One region of the Streptomyces sp. TM32 genome, then DNA from elsewhere that is predicted to be linked to it. Evidence: predicted binding sites of a transcription regulator. Region 1 holds the regulator's gene; each other region holds the start of a gene.
What was found. The regulator HrcA, encoded in region 1, represses chaperone genes, less so after heat shock. The targets are predictions, from matches to a motif close to TTNGCACTCNGNNNNNCNGAGTGCNAA.
Positions count from the first base shown of each region.

Region 1 (5,815 bases):
ACCTCGACGACGGAGCCGTCGGCCAGGGACGGCTGCGGCATGAAGAGGTTGACGCCGAAGGGCCGGTCGGTCAGCGACCGCAGCTGTTTGATCTCCTGATACATCCCGTCGGCGGTTTTGTAGCCGGCGGCGAGGAAGCCGAGACCGCCGGCGCCACAGACGGCGGCGGCCAGCTCGGGCCCGGATCCGCCGCCCGCCATGGGGGCCTGCACGATCGGGTGGCGGCAGAGATCGGTGAGCGCGGTGGGCATGACCACATCGTGTCACGCCCACCGCCTCGCCCCGCATCGGGGCCACGCTGTGGCGGCTTGCCGGGGCACGCCGCCGCACCCCGGCCCACCTGGGCTATCGCCCGTTGAAGGCGTCTTTCAGGCGCGAGAACAGCCCCTGCTGTCCGGGCTGGAACTGCCCCGTGGGCCGCTCCTCACCGCGGAGCTTGGCCAGCCGCCGGAGCACCTCTTCCTGCTCGGGGTCGAGCTTGGACGGCGTCTGCACCTCGACATGGACGATGAGGTCACCGCGGCCGCCACCGCGCAGATGCGTCACCCCGCGCTGGTGCAGCGGGATGGACTGGCCGGACTGGGTGCCGGGCCGGACGTCGATCTCCTCGACCCCGTCCAGCGTCTCCAGCGGGCACTTGGTGCCCAGCGCCGCCGCCGTCATCGGGATGGTGACCGTGCAGTGCAGATCGTCGCCGCGCCGCTGGAAGACCGCGTGCGGCAGCTCGTGGATCTCCACGTAGAGGTCGCCGGCGGGGCCACCGCCGGGGCCGACCTCGCCCTCCCCCGCGAGCTGGATGCGGGTGCCGTTGTCGACACCCGCGGGGATCTTGACGGTCAGGGTGCGGCGGGAGCGGATCCGTCCGTCGCCGGCGCACTCGGGGCACGGCGTCGGTACGACCGTGCCGAAGCCCTGGCACTGCGGGCACGGCCGGGACGTCATGACCTGGCCGAGGAAGGACCGGGTGACCTGCGAGACCTCACCGCGGCCGCGGCACATGTCGCAGGTCTGCGCCGAGGTGCCGGGCGCCGCGCCCTCGCCGGTGCACGTCGTACAGACGATGGCGGTGTCGACCTGGATGTCCTTGGTCGTGCCGAAGGCCGCTTCGTTCAGCTCGACATCGAGGCGGATCATGGCGTCCTGACCCCGGCGGGTGCGCGAGCGCGGGCCGCGCTGCGACGCGGTGCCGAAGAACGCGTCCATGATGTCGGAGAAGTTGCCGAAGCCCGCGCCGAATCCGCCCGCGCCCTGGCCGCCGGCCTGCTGCGAGAGGGGGTCGCCGCCGAGGTCGTAGACCTGCTTCTTCTGCGGATCCGACAGGACCTCGTAAGCGGCGTTGATCTCCTTGAACCGCTCTTGGGTCTTGGGGTCCGGATTCACGTCCGGGTGCAGCTCGCGCGCCAGCCGACGGAAGGCCTTCTTGATCTGGTCCTGCGAGGCGTCGCGGCCGACGCCGAGGACCGAGTAGTAATCCGTGGCCACTTACGACTCCGCGAGGATTTGTCCGACGTAACGTGCCACTGCGCGTACCGCTCCCATCGTTCCGGGGTAGTCCATGCGGGTCGGTCCGACCACGCCGAGTTTGGCGACTGCCTCGTCGCCCGAACCGTAGCCGACCGCGACGACCGATGTGGACGTCAGGCCTTCATGGGCATTCTCATGCCCGATACGTACGGTCATGCCCGAGTCCTTGGCCTCCCCGAGCAGCTTGAGCAGCACCACATGCTCCTCAAGGGCCTCCAGCACCGGCCGGATGGTCAGTGGAAAGTCGTGCCCGAAGCGCGTGAGATTGGCGGTACCGCCGATCACGAGTCGCTCTTCGGTCTCCTCCACCAAAGTCTCCAGCAACACCGACAGCACTGTCGAGACCGTGCCGCGGTCGTCCTGCTCGAAGGACTCCGGAAGATCCTGCACCAACTGCGGCACATCCGCGAACCTGCGGCCCACGACCCGGCTGTTGAGCCGTGCCCGCAGGTCCGCCAGGGACGTCTCGCCGAACGGCGCCTGGCAGTCGATCAGTCGCTGCTCGACCCGCCCGGTGTCCGTGATCAGTACGAGCATCAGGCGGGCCGGGGCCAGCGCCAGCAGCTCGACGTGCCGGACCGTGGAGCGGGTCAGGGAGGGATACTGGACGACCGCGACCTGCCGGGTCAGCTGCGCCAGCAGCCGGACCGTGCGGCCGACCACGTCATCGAGGTCGACGGCGCCGTCGAGGAAATTCTGGATCGCCCGCCGCTCCGGGCTGGACAGCGGCTTGACGCCGGCCAGCTTGTCGACGAACAGCCGGTAGCCCTTGTCGGTCGGGATCCGCCCGGCACTGGTGTGCGGCTGGGCGATGAACCCCTCGTCCTCCAGGGCTGCCATGTCGTTGCGGATCGTCGCCGGGGAGACCCCCAGCTGGTGGCGCTCGGTGAGTGCCTTGGAGCCGACCGGCTCCTCCGTCCCGACATAGTCCTGGACGATGGCGCGCAGCACTTCGAGCCTGCGTTCACTGAGCATTCCGCGCACCTCCAGTCCGGCCGTCCCGGCGTCTCGTTCCTCCTGGCACTCACACGGGCAGAGTGCCAGGCCCTGAGCCAGTGTACGGCCGAGTAGCACAGCCACGGCAAGGGCGGCCGCGCGGAGCACCCGCCCGATGACCGTGTTCGGGCGATCTGCCGGGCAACGCTATCGCGAGGGCGCTAGCGTCTCGGTATGCACACTGCTTGGGAAGAGGCCGGCTGGGAACGGCTTGGTGACGGTGTCGCCAGGCGCCGGATGCCGAGGTGGGACGAGACGATCGGGGTGATCGCGGGGACCACCGGCGTCATGATCGTCGACACCGGTGCGACCCTTCGCGACGGCGCGGAGCTGCGCCGGACGATCCGCGGCGTACTGGGCCGCGACGTGACGCATGTCGCGCTGACCCACCCCCATTTCGATCATGTGCTGGGCACCGCCGCCTTCGCGGGCGTCGAGGTGTTCGGCGCGGCCGGCCTCGGCGACCTCCTGCGGCGCGGCAAGGACGAGCTGCGGCACGACGCGGTACGGCACGGCGTCGACCGGGACGCCGCCGCGGAGGCCGCCGACCTGCTGGTCGCCCCGCACCACCACGTCCACGGCCAGCTGACCGTCGAACTCGGCGACCGTCAGGTGCTGCTCGCCAACGTCGGCCCCGGGCACACCGCCCACGATCTCGCGGTCCTCGTACCGGGCCGGCAGGGCGCACCCGAGATCGTCTTCTGCGGCGATCTGGTCGAGGAGTCCGGTGAGCCCCAGGCGGGCCCGGACGCGCTGCCGCAGCAGTGGCCCGGCGCGCTGGACCGGCTGCTGGCCCTCGGCGGCGAGGACGCGGACTACGTCCCCGGCCACGGCGCCGTGGTGGACGCCGCCTTCGTCCACGCCCAACGGGACGCGCTGGCGGCCCGCTTCGGCGTCGCCCCCGCCCCCTGACCCCTGCCGGGCCGCCCGTCTGCCCGGCTGCCCATCCCTCTCCTGCGAACAGAACAGGCCCCATGCAGAGCAAGCGCTACAGCCCCGACCTGACCCCGCCCTGGAAGAAGCAGCGGCCGGCCCCCGAGGTACCGGCCGACCCCGATCTGGTCGTCGAGGAGGTGACCACGGGGTTCTGCGGCGCGGTGATCCGCTGCGAGAAGACGGCCGAGGGCCCGACGGTCACCCTGGAGGACCGCTTCGGCAAGCACCGTGTCTTTCCGATGACCCCGCGCGGCTTCCTCCTGGAGGGCAAGGTCGTCACCCTCGTACGCCCCCAGGGCCGCCCGGCGCCGAGCGCTCCGGCGCGTACGGCGTCCGGCTCACTCGCCGTCCCCGGCGCACGGGCCCGCGTCGCGCGCGCCGGGCGCATTTATGTGGAGGGCCGGCACGACGCCGAACTGGTCGAGCGGGTGTGGGGCGACGATCTGCGCATCGAGGGCGTCGTCGTGGAGTACCTGGAGGGCATCGACGATCTCCCGGCGATCGTCCGCGGCTTCTCCCCCGGCCCCGACGCGCGGCTGGGCGTGCTCGTGGACCACCTCGTTCCCGGCTCCAAGGAGTCACGGATCGCGGCCGAGGTCACCGGCGCCCATGCGCTGGTCGTCGGCCACCCGTACATCGATGTGTGGGAGGCGGTGAAGCCGTCGTCCGTCGGCATCACGGCCTGGCCGTCCGTCCCGCGCGGGCAGGACTGGAAGACGGGGGTGTGCCGGGCGCTGGGCTGGCCGGACAGCACGGGTGCGGCCTGGCAGCGGATCCTGTCGTGCGTGCACTCCTACAAGGACCTGGAGCCACAACTCCTCGGCCGGGTGGAGGAGCTGATCGACTTCGTTACGGCCGGCGGTGCCGTCTGACGTTGGCGAGAGTCCCGAACTCGTGGGTGTCCAGTACGACATCGAGCTGGTCCAACGGCACGGCGTCGCCGAACTTGAAGATCGACTGCAACTGGTAGTCGGCTGTCTCACCGGTACCAGTGGGCTCAGTGAGCACAACGCAGTGGCCCACGATGGGGTCGATGATCAGGTAGATGGGCAGTCTGCCTGCCGCGTAAATCGAGCGCTTGATGACATAGTCATGATCAACGCTGGTCTTGGACACGACCTCGACGACCATCCTGATCACCTCTGGCGGCATCAGCCGACCGGATCCCGGTCCGGTTCCGCGTTCCACCAGCACGAGGTCTGGCTGGGGCTCACTGGCCTCTTGAGGAAGCGCGACATCCTGGGTTTGCAGGCGCCGCCACATCTTCCTCGGAAATTGGTCCACGACAGCTTCCACGATGTCGTTATGGACCACGTCCGGCCCCGCCATCATCACGATATTCCCCCGGAGGAGCTCGATCTTGACCCCTTCGGGAACCTCAAGATTCTCGAAGAGCTCCGTCATCCGGCGTTCATCCACAGCGGTCATCTCCGTGGCCTCCGTTTCCTGTCGCCGTGTATACGGCACAGGCCAGGAACAGCCTAGGCGGCCCCGCAGGCCCACCACATCGGTTCACTCGTTCGAGCATCAGTCCACCAGATCGCGCACCACGGCGTCAGCCAACAGCCGCCCCCGGAGTGTCAGCACGGCCCGGCCGGCCTCGTACGGCGCCGGCTCCAGCAGCCCGTCCTCCAGGGCGCGGGCGGCCGCCCGCGCCCCCGCCGGGGCGAGCAGGTCCAGCGGGCAGCCGTCCGCGAGGCGCAGCTCCAGCAGGATGCGTTCGACGCGGCGGTCCTCGTCGGCGAGCAGCTCGCGGCCCGCCCCCGGGGAGCGGCCCTCGCTCAGGGCCTGGGCGTATGCGCCCGGGTGCTTCACGTTCCACCAGCGGACGCCGCCGACGTGGCTGTGGGCGCCCGGGCCCGCGCCCCACCAGTCGGCGCCGGTCCAGTACAGCTCGTTGTGGCGGCAGCGGGCGGCGCCGGTGGTGGCCCAGTTGGAGACCTCGTACCAGCGGAACCCGGCGGCGGTCAGGGCCTCTTCCGCGAGGAGGTAGCGGTCGGCATGGACGTCGTCGTCGGTCATCGGGACCTCGCCGCGGCGGATCCGGCGGGCCAGCTGGGTGCCCTCCTCGACGATCAGGGCGTAGGCGGAGACGTGGTCGGGGCCGGCGCCGAGGGCGGCGTCGAGGGACGCCCGCCAGTCGTCGTCGGTCTCGCCCGGCGTGCCGTAGATCAGGTCGAGGTTGACGTGCTCGAACCCGGCGGCGCGGGCAGCGGCGACGCAGGCTTCGGGACGCCCGGGGGTGTGCGTACGGTCGAGGATCTTGAGGACGTGCTGCCGGGCGCTCTGCATGCCGAAGGAGACGCGGTTGAAGCCGCCCCCGCGCAGTTCCGCGAGGTAGCGGGGGTCGACGGACTCC
Region 1 is NZ_SDIG01000082.1:16,900-22,714, reverse strand. It holds gene EST92_RS18855 (nitronate monooxygenase) at 1-251, opposite strand, end outside; gene dnaJ (molecular chaperone DnaJ) at 346-1,482, opposite strand; gene hrcA (heat-inducible transcriptional repressor HrcA) at 1,483-2,499, opposite strand; gene EST92_RS18840 (MBL fold metallo-hydrolase) at 2,695-3,432, shown strand; gene EST92_RS18835 (DUF3097 domain-containing protein) at 3,495-4,328, shown strand; gene EST92_RS18830 (Uma2 family endonuclease) at 4,306-4,884, opposite strand; gene hemW (radical SAM family heme chaperone HemW) at 4,984-5,815, opposite strand, start outside.

Region 2 (5,815 bases), on a different contig from region 1:
GGCCGCCTGGCGCTCCTTCCACTTGTTTATCGGAAGGATCATGAGGAAGTAGACGACCGCGGCGGTGATCAGGAACGTCAGGGCGGCGCTGAGCACGGAGCCCCACAGGATGTAGATGCCGTCGGTGAAGGCGCCCGTCTTGGGATCCGTGGCGCAGGTCGCGGTCAGGCAGGACTGGTAATGATCGAGGTTCTGTGAGCCGAGCGCACCCACGAGGGGGTTGATGATCCCCTTCACCACCGCGTTGACGATGTTCGTGAATGCCGCACCGACGACGACCGCGACCGCGAGTTCGATGACGTTGCCGCGCATCAGGAATTCCTTGAATCCCTGCAGGACGCCCTTGCTCTCGCTCACCTGACAGCCTCATTCCTTGCTCACTACACACGGTGCACCGACGTTCAGCACCGCAACTTACGTCAGAGCAGGGCGGAGGTGTCCAGTCCTGCCGCGCCGACCGGCGACCGGCCGCAGCGTGAGTGCGGGCCGGGCGGAGGGGGCCGCTCCTGCGGTCCGGGTGGGCAGCGACCGCGGTATCCGTGCCCCGGGCGGGTCGCCACGGGCGCGCGGCGGCCGCTCTGTCACTCGCAGCGGTGTCACGTGCCCCGGCGGCCGAAGCCACTCGATCTTGGCGCATGGTCACCGCCTGCCCACGGTCGTCGGCGAGGGGCAGCCGGCGGCGGGAGCGGCTCGTACGGCGCCGTACGAGGCACCGCCGGCCAGCACTGCGGCGGCCGTCGCCAGTCCGGCGGCCAGCAGACGCCGCCGTGCGGTCCGGCCCAGCCGGGGCCGGCCGCCGCCTGCCCGCACCGGTGGGAAGTGCGGCACCTCACACGGCGGGGGAGCGGGGAGCGGAGGGGCGAGAAGGTCGGAGTCGGTCAGCGGAGAGGGAGCGGACGGGGTACGGGGCATCTGGTCACCGCCTGTGGTGAGGGGTTCGGAGAACCTGCGATCACCACCGTGCCGGAGTCCGCGCCGGCCCGCTCCAGGCTGTGTACGACCCCGCCGTTGTGGACAACTCGGCCACCCCGAAGGGTGAGGCCGCGCGGCGTTACGGCAGTTCGATGCCCAGGTCCCAGCCCGCGTGGGCGTCGGTGCACAGGCAGTTGCGGGCGGTGTTGCCGGGGAGCGCGGCGACCGCGTCGAAGAGGACGTCGCGCAGCCGGTCGACGTTCTGCGCGAAGACCCGGAAGACCTCTTCGTGGGAGACGCCATGGCCCGTCTCGGTACCCGCGTCCAGGTCCGTGACCAGCGTCAACGACGTGTAGCACAGGCTCAGTTCCCGGGCCAGGACGGCCTCCGGGTGCCCGGTCATGCCCACCACCGACCAGCCCTGCGCGGCGTGCCAGCGCGATTCGGCGCGGGTCGAGAAGCGGGGGCCCTCGATGACGACGAGGGTGCCGCCGTCCACCGGCTCCCAGTCCCGGCCGCGGGCCGCCGCGAGGGCGGCCTCCCGCCCGGTGGGGCAGTACGGGTCGGCGAAGGTCAGGTGGACGACGTTGGGGGTGCTGCCGTCCGGCAGGGTCTCCCCGTCGAAGTAGGTCTGGGTCCGGGCCTTGGTGCGGTCCACGAGCTGGTCGGGGACGAGCAGCGTGCCGGGGCCGTACTCGGGGCGCAGCCCGCCGACCGCGCACGGGCCGAGGACCTGGCGCACGCCGAGCGAGCGCAGCGCCCACATGTTGGCGCGGTAGTTGATGCGGTGCGGCGGGAGATGGTGCCCGCGGCCGTGCCGGGGCAGGAAGGCGACCTTGCGGCCGGCGATCTTCCCCAGGAAGAGCGAGTCGCTGGGGCGCCCGTACGGGGTGTCCAGCGTGATCTCGGTCACGTCGTCGAGGAAGGAGTAGAACCCCGAGCCGCCGATTACACCAATCTCCGCGTCAGCCATGCCGGTCACACTATCGGGGCGGGGCGGCGTGAGGCAGAAGAGTGACGCCCGCGAAAGCATTCCGTAAGGAAACGTATGGAAGCGTCGCGTAAGGACGCGGACGGCGCGACCCGTAGGGACGTGCACGCAAGCAGGCCCCAACACAGCGGGCCCCGCCGTGGTGACGGCGGGGCCCGGAACGCTGTGGGTCAGGCTGCGGAGCTGGTGCCCGAGCCGCTGCCGGAGGACGAGGCGGCGGCCGGAGCGGCGGCCTTGGTCTCGGAGCTGCCGGACGAGGAGCTCGACGAGTCCGAGGAGGACGCAGCGCCGGACGAGGCGGAGGTCTTCGCGGGGCTGCTGCTGGACGACGAGCCGCGGCTGTCGTTGCGGTAGAAGCCGGAGCCCTTGAAGACGATGCCGACCGCGGAGAACACCTTCTTGAGGCGTCCGTTGCAGCTGGGGCACTCCGTGAGCGCGTCGTCGCTGAACTTCTGCACCGCCTCGAGGCCCTCGCCGCACTCGGTGCACTGGTACTGGTAGGTCGGCACTTGTCTTCCTCCTGGCACTCTCACTCGATGAGTGCTAACGACGCTCCATCTTGCAGTATTCCTGGCCATCAGTCCACCGTGACCGGCGCAACGGTGACCGACTCCACGTCCGTTCAGGCGCGCGCCAGCTCCCGCTCCCGGCCCTCGGCACCGGCGCCGGCGCGGTCCGGGACGCGCTGAGCGGCGGTGTCGGCACCCGCGGCCGAGCCGCGCGGCAGCAGGTGGGCGCGGAGCGCCAGCAGCACGGTGCAGGCCAGCGCCGTACCGGCCAGCGGCACCAGGAATCCGCTGCTCGGCCCGAATCCGTCGGCGAGCTGGCCGGCCGAGGTGGCCGCGGCCGCCTGGCCCAGCGCGACCGCACCGGTCAGCCAGGTGAAGGCCTCGGTCCGGGCGGCGGCCGGCACCAGCGTCTCCACGAGGGTGTAGCCGGTGATCAGGGCCGGGGCGATGCACAGGCCCACGACCAGGCCGACGGCGCCCAGCAGCGGTACCGAGGTCACCGCCCACAGCGGGGTGGTGGCCAGCGCGAGCAGCCCGTAGGCGACCAGCAGCCGGCGCCGCGGGCCGACCTTCCAGGCGATCGCGCCGCAGGCGATACCGGCGAGCATGTTGCCGCCCGCGAAGATGCCGTAGAGCACGCCGTTGATGCCGGGCTGCCCGATGTGCTGGGTGAACGCCGTCAGCGAGACCTGCATTCCGCCGAAGACGGCGCCGATGCCGAGGAACGCCACGATCAGGACGCGTACGCCGGGCACCGACAGCGCCGAGACGCGCGGCCGGTCGCCGGACGCGGCCCGGTGCACCGCCGGCTGGCTGCGCTTCTGCGCGGCGAACAGCAGCCCGCCGGCCAGGGTCAGCACGGCCTCGGCGATCAGTCCGGCCGCCGGGTGGATGCCGGTGCACAGCGCGGTGGCCAGTACCGGGCCGACCACGAAGGTGAACTCGTCGGTCACCGACTCGAAGGCGGCGGCCGTCGGCATCAGCGGGCTGCGGCCGAGCCGGGCCGCCCAGCGGGCCCGCACCATCGGGCCGACCTGCGGCGTCGAGGCGCCCGTGGGGACGGCCACCGCGAGCAGCGCCCACAGCGGGGCGTGCGCCAGGGCGAGGGTGATCAGGGCCGCGACGCCGGTGGCGTGCACGAGGACGCCGGGGAGCAGCACCGCGCGCTGGCCGAAGCGGTCGGCGAGCCGGCCGCTCTGCGGGGCGAACAGCGCCATCGAGACGCCGGTGGTGGCGGACACCGCGCCCGCGGTGCCGTACGAGCCGGTGGTGGACTGGACGAGCAGCACGATGCCGATCGTCAGCATGGCGAAGGGCTGCCGGGCCAGGAAGCCGGGCAGCAGGAATGTCCATGCACCAGGGGTGCGGAGAAGTGATCCGTAACCGGAACGGGAATCCTTGACCGCGGATGCCACGGCCGGGCCTTTCTGCCGCCTGGTAGCGCGCCACCCGCGAGGTCGTCACGGATACGCGCCGAGAGCTGTCCTCTCGCGCAGGACCGAGTGATACCGCGTGGTCCGCACCGGAAGAGGTGGCTGCGTAAGGCAGGGGGACCGCGGCCGCCGAGCGGTCGCGCCAGCTCTGCATCAGGCAGAGTTGGTTCGTCGATGTGCCTCTTCATACTACAGGCCGCAGCGCGGGAAGCCCTGGGATCGGGCAGGGCTTCCCGGGAATTTCCTTAGGATCCGTGGAGATGTGCAGCACATTTCCGGGTCCGCGGGCGCTCAGTGCGAGCCGTGCCGCCGCCCCAGGGAACCGGGGATGCCCAGCCAGCCGGCCAGCTTGCCGCCCTGGGAGACCGCCTGCAGCCGCCGCTCGGCCGCGTCGCGCACCGGGTCGGTGGCCACCACCAGCAGCTCGTCGCCGCGGCGCAGCACCGTCGTGGGCGCGGGGACGAAGCTGGCGCCGTCCCGGACGACGAGGGTGACCGCGGCGCCCGCGGGCATCCGCAGCTCGCCGACCTCGACGCCGTGCATACGCGACGTCGGGCCGATGGTGGTCGACAGCAGATGGCCGCGCAGCCGCTCCAGCGGCGCCGATTCGATGCCCAGGTCGGCGGCCTCCTCGCCGTCGCCCAGCCGCAGCCGTCTGGCGAGCCAGGGCAGCGTCGGCCCCTGGACGAAGGTGTAGATGACGACCAGCACGAAGACGATGTTGAAGACCCGCTCGCTGCCGGGCACATGGGTCACCATCGGGATGGTCGCCAGCACGATCGGGACCGCACCGCGCAGCCCGGCCCAGGACAGCAGGGTCTTCTCCTGCCACGGCATCCGCCACGGCAGCAGCGCCACAAATACGGACATCGGCCGGGCCACGATGGTCAGGATCAGGCCGATCAGCAGCGCGGGCACGATGTCGTCGAGCAGGTTGTGCGGGGTCACCAGCAGGCCCAGCAGGACGAACATGCCGATCTGGCCGATCCAGCCGAGGCCTTCGGCGAAACCGCGGGTGGCCGGGGCGTGCGGCAGCTTGGCGTTGCCGAGGATCACCGCGGCCAGATAGACGGCGAGGAAGCCGGAGCCGTGCGCCAGCGCACCGGCCGCGTAGGCGGAGACCGCGATGGCCATGACGGCGATCGGGTACAGACCGGACGCGGGCAGCGCCACGTGCCGCATGCCGTAGGCGCCGAGCCAGCCTATGGCCAGTCCGATGGCGGCGCCGATCGCCAGCTCCAGAGCGATCGTGCCGAGCAGGACGTACCAGTCGTCGACCGGCTGCGTGGTGGAGAAGGCGACGACGAGGATGACGACGGGGGCGTCGTTGAAGCCGGATTCGGCCTCCAGGATGCCTGTCAGCCGGGACGGCAGCGGCACGTTGCGCAGTACGGAGAAGACGGCCGCGGCATCGGTGGAGGAGACCACGGCGCCGATCAGCAGCGCCTGGCGCCAGTCGAGTCCGGCCAGGTAGTGCGCGCCGGCCGCGGTGACCCCCACGCTCACCGCGACGCCGACCGTCGACAGTGCCACCGCCCGTGGCAGTGCCGGTTTGATCTCTTTCCATTTGGTGCCCAGGCCGCCCTCGGCAAGGATCACGACCAGCGCGGCATAGCCGAGGAGTTGGGTCAGGCCGGCGTTGTCGAAGACGACGCCGCCGGGGCCGTCCTGCCCTATGGCGATGCCTATCCCCAGGTAGATGAGCAGGCTGGGGAGCCCGCTGCGCGAGGAGACCCGTACCGCGGCCACCGCGATGAGCAGTACGAGAGAGCAGATCAGCAGGAGTTCGTTGAGGTGGTCGACAGTCAGGAGCTGATCCTTCCTCGCACAGGTGCCGGGGCGCTTTTCCTTAACGTATCTAGTTACTGAGGCTAACAATTTACCATTACTTGAAGGTTGGATGTGCTGGCGGTGACTCCGCGTAGGGGTCACCCAACCCGTGCGCCTATGGTTGCTCCAGCACGCCCACC
Region 2 is NZ_SDIG01000211.1:2,877-8,691, reverse strand. It holds gene mscL (large conductance mechanosensitive channel protein MscL) at 1-357, opposite strand, end outside; gene EST92_RS28845 (hypothetical protein) at 640-912, opposite strand; gene EST92_RS28840 (S-methyl-5'-thioadenosine phosphorylase) at 1,052-1,885, opposite strand; gene EST92_RS28835 (FmdB family zinc ribbon protein) at 2,074-2,412, opposite strand; gene EST92_RS28830 (MFS transporter) at 2,526-3,827, opposite strand; gene EST92_RS28825 (potassium/proton antiporter) at 4,137-5,654, opposite strand.
Region 2: the regulator HrcA is predicted to act here: its motif matches at 2,424-2,450, upstream of EST92_RS28835 (FmdB family zinc ribbon protein).

Region 3 (5,815 bases), on a different contig from region 1:
CAGCGTCTGATCCGCGAGGATCAGAAGTCCATGTCACCGCCCGGCATGCCGCCCGGAGCGCCCGCCGCGGCGGCCTTCTCCGGCTTGTCGGCGATGACGGCCTCGGTGGTGAGGAACAGCGCCGCGATGGAGGCGGCGTTCTGCAGCGCGGAGCGGGTGACCTTGGCGGGGTCGATGATGCCCTCGGCGATCATGTCGACGTACTCGCCGGTCGCGGCGTTCAGGCCGTGGCCGACGGCCAGGTTGCGCACCTTCTCCACCACGACGCCGCCCTCAAGGCCGCCGTTGACGGAGATCTGCTTCAGCGGAGCCTCCAGCGCGAGCTTCACGGCGTTGGCGCCGGTGGCCTCGTCACCGTCGAGGTCCAGCTTCTCGAAGACCGAGGAGGCCTGGAGCAGGGCGACGCCACCGCCGGCGACGATGCCCTCCTCGACGGCCGCCTTCGCGTTGCGCACGGCGTCCTCGATGCGGTGCTTGCGCTCCTTGAGCTCCACCTCGGTGGCGGCACCGGCCTTGATGACGGCCACGCCGCCGGCCAGCTTCGCCAGACGCTCCTGGAGCTTCTCGCGGTCGTAGTCCGAGTCGCTGTTCTCGATCTCGGCGCGGATCTGGTTGACGCGGCCCTGGACCTGCTCGCTGTCACCGGCACCGTCGACGATGGTGGTCTCGTCCTTGGTGATGACGACCTTGCGGGCGCGGCCGAGCAGTTCGAGACCGGCGTTCTCCAGCTTGAGGCCGACCTCCTCGGAGATGACGGTGCCACCGGTGAGGATGGCGATGTCGCCGAGCATGGCCTTGCGGCGGTCACCGAAGCCCGGGGCCTTGACGGCGACGGACTTGAAGGTGCCACGGATCTTGTTGACGACCAGGGTCGACAGGGCCTCGCCCTCGACGTCCTCGGCGATGATCAGCAGCGGCTTGCCGGACTGCATGACCTTCTCCAGGAGCGGCAGCAGGTCCTTCACGCTGCTGATCTTGGAGTTGACGATGAGGATGTACGGGTCGTCGAGCGCGGCTTCCATGCGCTCCATGTCGGTCGCGAAGTACGCCGAGATGTAGCCCTTGTCGAAGCGCATACCCTCGGTGAGCTCCAGCTCCAGACCGAAGGTCTGGGACTCCTCGACGGTGATGACGCCTTCCTTGCCGACCTTGTCCATGGCCTCGGCGATCAGCTCGCCGATCTGGGTGTCGGCGGCGGAGATGGAGGCGGTCGAAGCGATCTGCTCCTTGGTCTCCACGTCCTTGGCCTGCTCCAGCAGGGCAGCGGAGACGGCCTCGACGGCCTTCTCGATACCGCGCTTGAGGGCCATCGGGTTGGCGCCGGCGGCGACGTTGCGCAGGCCCTCGCGGACCAGGGCCTGGGCCAGGACGGTCGCGGTCGTCGTGCCGTCACCGGCGACGTCGTCCGTCTTCTTCGCGACCTCCTTGACCAGCTCGGCGCCGATCTTCTCGTACGGGTCCTCGAGCTCGATCTCCTTGGCGATGGACACACCATCGTTGGTGATCGTGGGGGCGCCCCACTTCTTCTCGAGGACGACGTTGCGGCCCTTGGGGCCGAGGGTCACCTTGACGGCGTCGGCGAGCTGGTTCATCCCGCGCTCGAGACCGCGCCGCGCCTCCTCGTCGAACGCGATGATCTTGGCCATGTGAAGTGGTCCTCCCGGACTAATGGGGTCTCCCCTGCTCGAACGCAGTTGAGAGCGTGGGGAAGGATTTCTCCGGACCGCGCTGGCGCCCGCGACGGACGGCCTACGGACCCGCGGTGGTTCCTTGCCCCACCCGGCCCGCGGGCCTCACCGACCCGGTCCTTCGTAGCACTCTCACGCGGAGAGTGCTAACGCCAATGATTAGCACTCGCAGGGTGCGAGTGCAAGCGCCCACCGGGAGGGTGCCCCCTACGGGGCAGACAGCAGAAGGCCCGTACCCCCTCGGGGCACGGGCCTTCCGTGACGCAGCAGTCGGTCGGCGCCTCAGCCGGCCACCCGGACCATGTCCGCCTGCGGCCCCTTCTGGCCCTGCGAGATCTCGAACTCGACCCGCTGACCCTCCTCAAGGGTGCGGTAACCGTCCATCTGGATCGCGCTGTAGTGGACGAAAACATCCGCACCACCGTCGACCGCGATGAAGCCGTACCCCTTCTCCGCGTTGAACCACTTGACGGTGCCCTGAGCCATGCCTAACTCCCCTATTACTGGCCCTTGCGCAGGACCGCACTTCGCGGACCCGGGTCAGACCTCACCCCGCGAATGGCCCGTGGGGTGTGCGCCGGAACGCGTCGACCGCCGCTGAATGTATCTGCACAGATGCCCAGAGCAACAGGTCAATCGGACGAGAATTCTGGGGCCGGAGAATCGGCAATATGAGGTGAAATCCCAGTTCTCCAGGGCAAGTCGGGCCGGGCGTAGCACACATAAGCGACAAATATCGCTCACACTTCGAGCACAACTGATCGCTGTCTCATATGCGTTCGGCACGCGCACGGTGATATCCGGAGGGGGATCACCCCAATAGTATCTCCTTTCACAACATGGAATTGCCCCGTCCGCTTTCTGGCGGACGGGGCAATTCCGGTCAGGCAGGAGAAGAGTTGGCGCAAATCAGCAGCCGCCGGCGACCGCCGGAATGATCGAAATGCCCGCGCCGTCCGGCGTCGGCGTCTCCAGGCCCTGCTCGAAGCGCACATCGTCGTCGTTCACGTACACATTCACGAAGCGGCGCAGCTTGCCGGCGTCGTCCAGCACACGGGCCGCGATGCCCTGGTGGTTCCGCTCCAGGTCGGCGATCACCTCGGAGAGGGTCGCGCCCTCGGCGGGCACCTCGGCCTGGCCGCCGGTGTAGGTGCGGAGGATGGTGGGGATGCGGACCTTGACGCTCATGGTTCTGCCTTCCGGGTGGTGCGGGGTACGAGTTCGGGGGCGGGGACGGTGCTCGTCGACGGTGCTCGCCCGCGGACGGGCCGGGCGCCTCAGCCGGCCAGGCCGGCCGCGCGGAACGCGTCCAGGTCCGGACGGATCGTGGCCGTGGGCCCGGAGGTCGGGGCGACCGCGTCCAGGGTCTTGAGGCCGTCACCGGTGTTGAGGACGACGGTGGTCAGGGACGGGTCGAGCAGACCGTCCTCGATCAGCTTCTTGGTCACGCCGACGGTCACCCCGCCCGCGGTCTCCGCGAAGATCCCCTCGGTCCGGGCCAGCAGCTTGATCGCGTCCACGACCTGCTCGTCGGTGACATCCTCCACCGCGCCACCGGTCCGGCGCGCGATGTCGAGCACGTACGGACCGTCGGCCGGGTTACCGATCGCCAGCGACTTCGCGATGGTCTTCGGCTTCTGCGGGCGCACGACGTCGTGACCGGCCTTGAAGGCCGTGGACACCGGCGAGCAGCCCTCCGCCTGGGCGCCGAAGATCTTGTAGGGCTTGTCCTCGACCAGGCCGAGGGCGATCAGCTCCTTGAGCCCCTTGTCGATCTTCGTCAGCTGCGAGCCGGACGCGATCGGGATGACGATCTGGTCCGGGAGCTGCCAGCCCAGCTGCTCGCAGATCTCGTAGGCGAGGGTCTTGGAACCCTCGCCGTAGTACGGACGCAGATTGACATTGACGAAGCCCCAGCCCTCGCCCAGCGGGTCGCCGATGAGCTCCGAGCAGAAGCGGTTGACGTCGTCGTAGTTGCCCTCGATGCCGACCAGGTCGCCGCCGTAGACCGCGGCCATGACGACCTTGCCGGCCTCCAGGTCGTGCGGGATGAAGACGCAGGACTTGAAACCGGCGCGGCGGGCCGCGGCGCCGACCGCACCGGCGAGGTTGCCGGTGGAGGAGCAGGACAGGGTGGTGAAGCCGAAGGCACGGGCGGCCTCGACGGCGATCGCCACGACGCGGTCCTTGAAGGAGTGCGTCGGGTTGCCGGAGTCGTCCTTCACGTACAGCCCGCCGGTGACGCCCAGCTCGGCGGCGAGCCGGTCGGCCTTGACGAGCTTGGTGAAGCCGGGGTTGAGATTGGGCTTGTCGGCCACGTCGGCGGGGACGGGCAGCAGCGGGGCGTAGCGCCAGATGTTGTCCGGCCCGGCCTCGATCTGCTTCCGCAGCCCCTCGGGGTCGCCGCTCGGCAGGTCGTACGCGACTTCGAGCGGCCCGAAACATTCCTGGCACGCGAAGATCGGGCCGAGCGCGAAGCGCTGTCCGCACTCACGGCAGGACAGTGCCGCGGCGGGGCCCAGAGCGACGGTGGGGGTGTTTTCGGTGACTTGCACAGCCATGGAGGCGAGGCCCTTTCTCCTCATCTTCCTCGCGACGAATCTCGCCACGAGACGGATTTGGCACCTTCCCTAGCCGGGAGCCTCGCGCGCGGGGACGTCTCAGGCGTCCTTGCGGCAAGACCGGCTGGAGGGTTGCCGGGGCTTCAACGGGCCGTATCCCTCTGCCCCTCTGGATGAGCGGTATGGCGCTGGGCCGAAACCCAGGCGTTTGTGGCACGGACCCCGACATGCGACGGTCATCCGCGTTGTTCAAGACTGTAACCGACGGCACTGACAGTTGAGATAGTCGTCCGAACCGCGAGATGGATCACAAGGGCCGCCCTCCGGCGGCGACCGAGGAGTCGTAGACGTGCTGGAAGAGGTGGAGCGCTGGCTGGGCGGCCGTTCCTGGTCCGCCGCGGACCGCCCGCTGGGGCAGCTGCTGGAGGCCAAGCGCCAGACGGGCCGGACGGTCAGTGTCGTGCTGCCCGCACTCGACGAGGAGGCCACGGTCGGCGCGATCGTGACCACGATCCGTGACGTCCTGATGACGGACGCGGTCGGTCCCCCATTGCCTGAAGGGCATGGGAGGTGCCCCCTCGTCGACGAGCTGGTGGTGCTGGACTCCGGCTCCGGCGACCGCACCGCCGAGGTCGCGGCGGCGGCCGGCGCCCGGGTGGTGCACCGCGACAGCGTCCTGCCGCGGCTGCCCGCCCTCCCCGGCAAGGGCGAGGTGCTGTGGCGCTCCCTCCTGGCCACCAGCGGCGACATCATCTGCTTCATCGACGCCGACCTGCGCGAATTCTCCGCCACCTTCGTCTCCGGGATCATCGGCCCGCTGCTGACCGACCCGGACATCCAGTTCGTCAAGGCGATGTACGACCGCCCCCTGGAGACCGGCCCCGGTGGCACCGACGCCGGCCAGGGCGGCCGGGTCACCGAGCTGGTGGCCCGCCCGCTCCTCAACCTCCACTGGCCCCAGCTGGCCGGCTTCGTCCAGCCCCTCGGCGGCGAGTACGCGGCCCGCCGCTCCCTCCTGGAACGGCTCCCCTTCCCCGTCGGCTACGGCGTCGAGCTCGGCCTGCTCGTCGACGCCCTGCACACCGTCGGCCTCGACGCTTTGGCCCAGGTGGACGTCGGCGTCCGCAAACACCGCCACCAGGACGGCCAGGCCCTGGGCCGAATGGCCGCCGCGATCTACCGCACCGCCCAACTACGCCTGACCCGCGGCCACTTGATCCGCCCGCGGCTCACCCAGTTCGACCGCGGCGACCGGGGCTTCATCCCGCGCACCACGGACGTGGACACCGAGGAGCGCCCCCCGATGGCGGAAATCCCGGAATACGCGGCCCGCCGGGCGGCGTGAGGGGTCACGCGTCGAAGTCGTACTCCAGTACGTAGGCCGAGGCATCCAGGATCATCTCGTTGATCTCCACCGTGCGTCCGTCGTCAGCCATGGCCGTGCGGCTGATGAGGATGACGGGCGTGCCCGCCGGAAGGCGCAGCTGGTCGGCTTCCTCCTGCGCCGGCATGCGCGAGCGCACCTCTTCCCGGAAACGGGCGGGAGCCGCACCCAGCTCGGCGAGC
Region 3 is NZ_SDIG01000056.1:10,758-16,572, forward strand. It holds gene groL (chaperonin GroEL) at 21-1,646, opposite strand; gene EST92_RS15105 (cold-shock protein) at 1,971-2,174, opposite strand; gene EST92_RS15110 (MoaD/ThiS family protein) at 2,598-2,876, opposite strand; gene thrC (threonine synthase) at 2,966-4,249, opposite strand; SAM riboswitch class I at 4,267-4,429, opposite strand; gene EST92_RS15120 (glucosyl-3-phosphoglycerate synthase) at 4,599-5,594, shown strand; gene EST92_RS15125 (GntR family transcriptional regulator) at 5,599-5,815, opposite strand, start outside.
Region 3: the regulator HrcA is predicted to act here: its motif matches at 1,812-1,838, upstream of groL (chaperonin GroEL).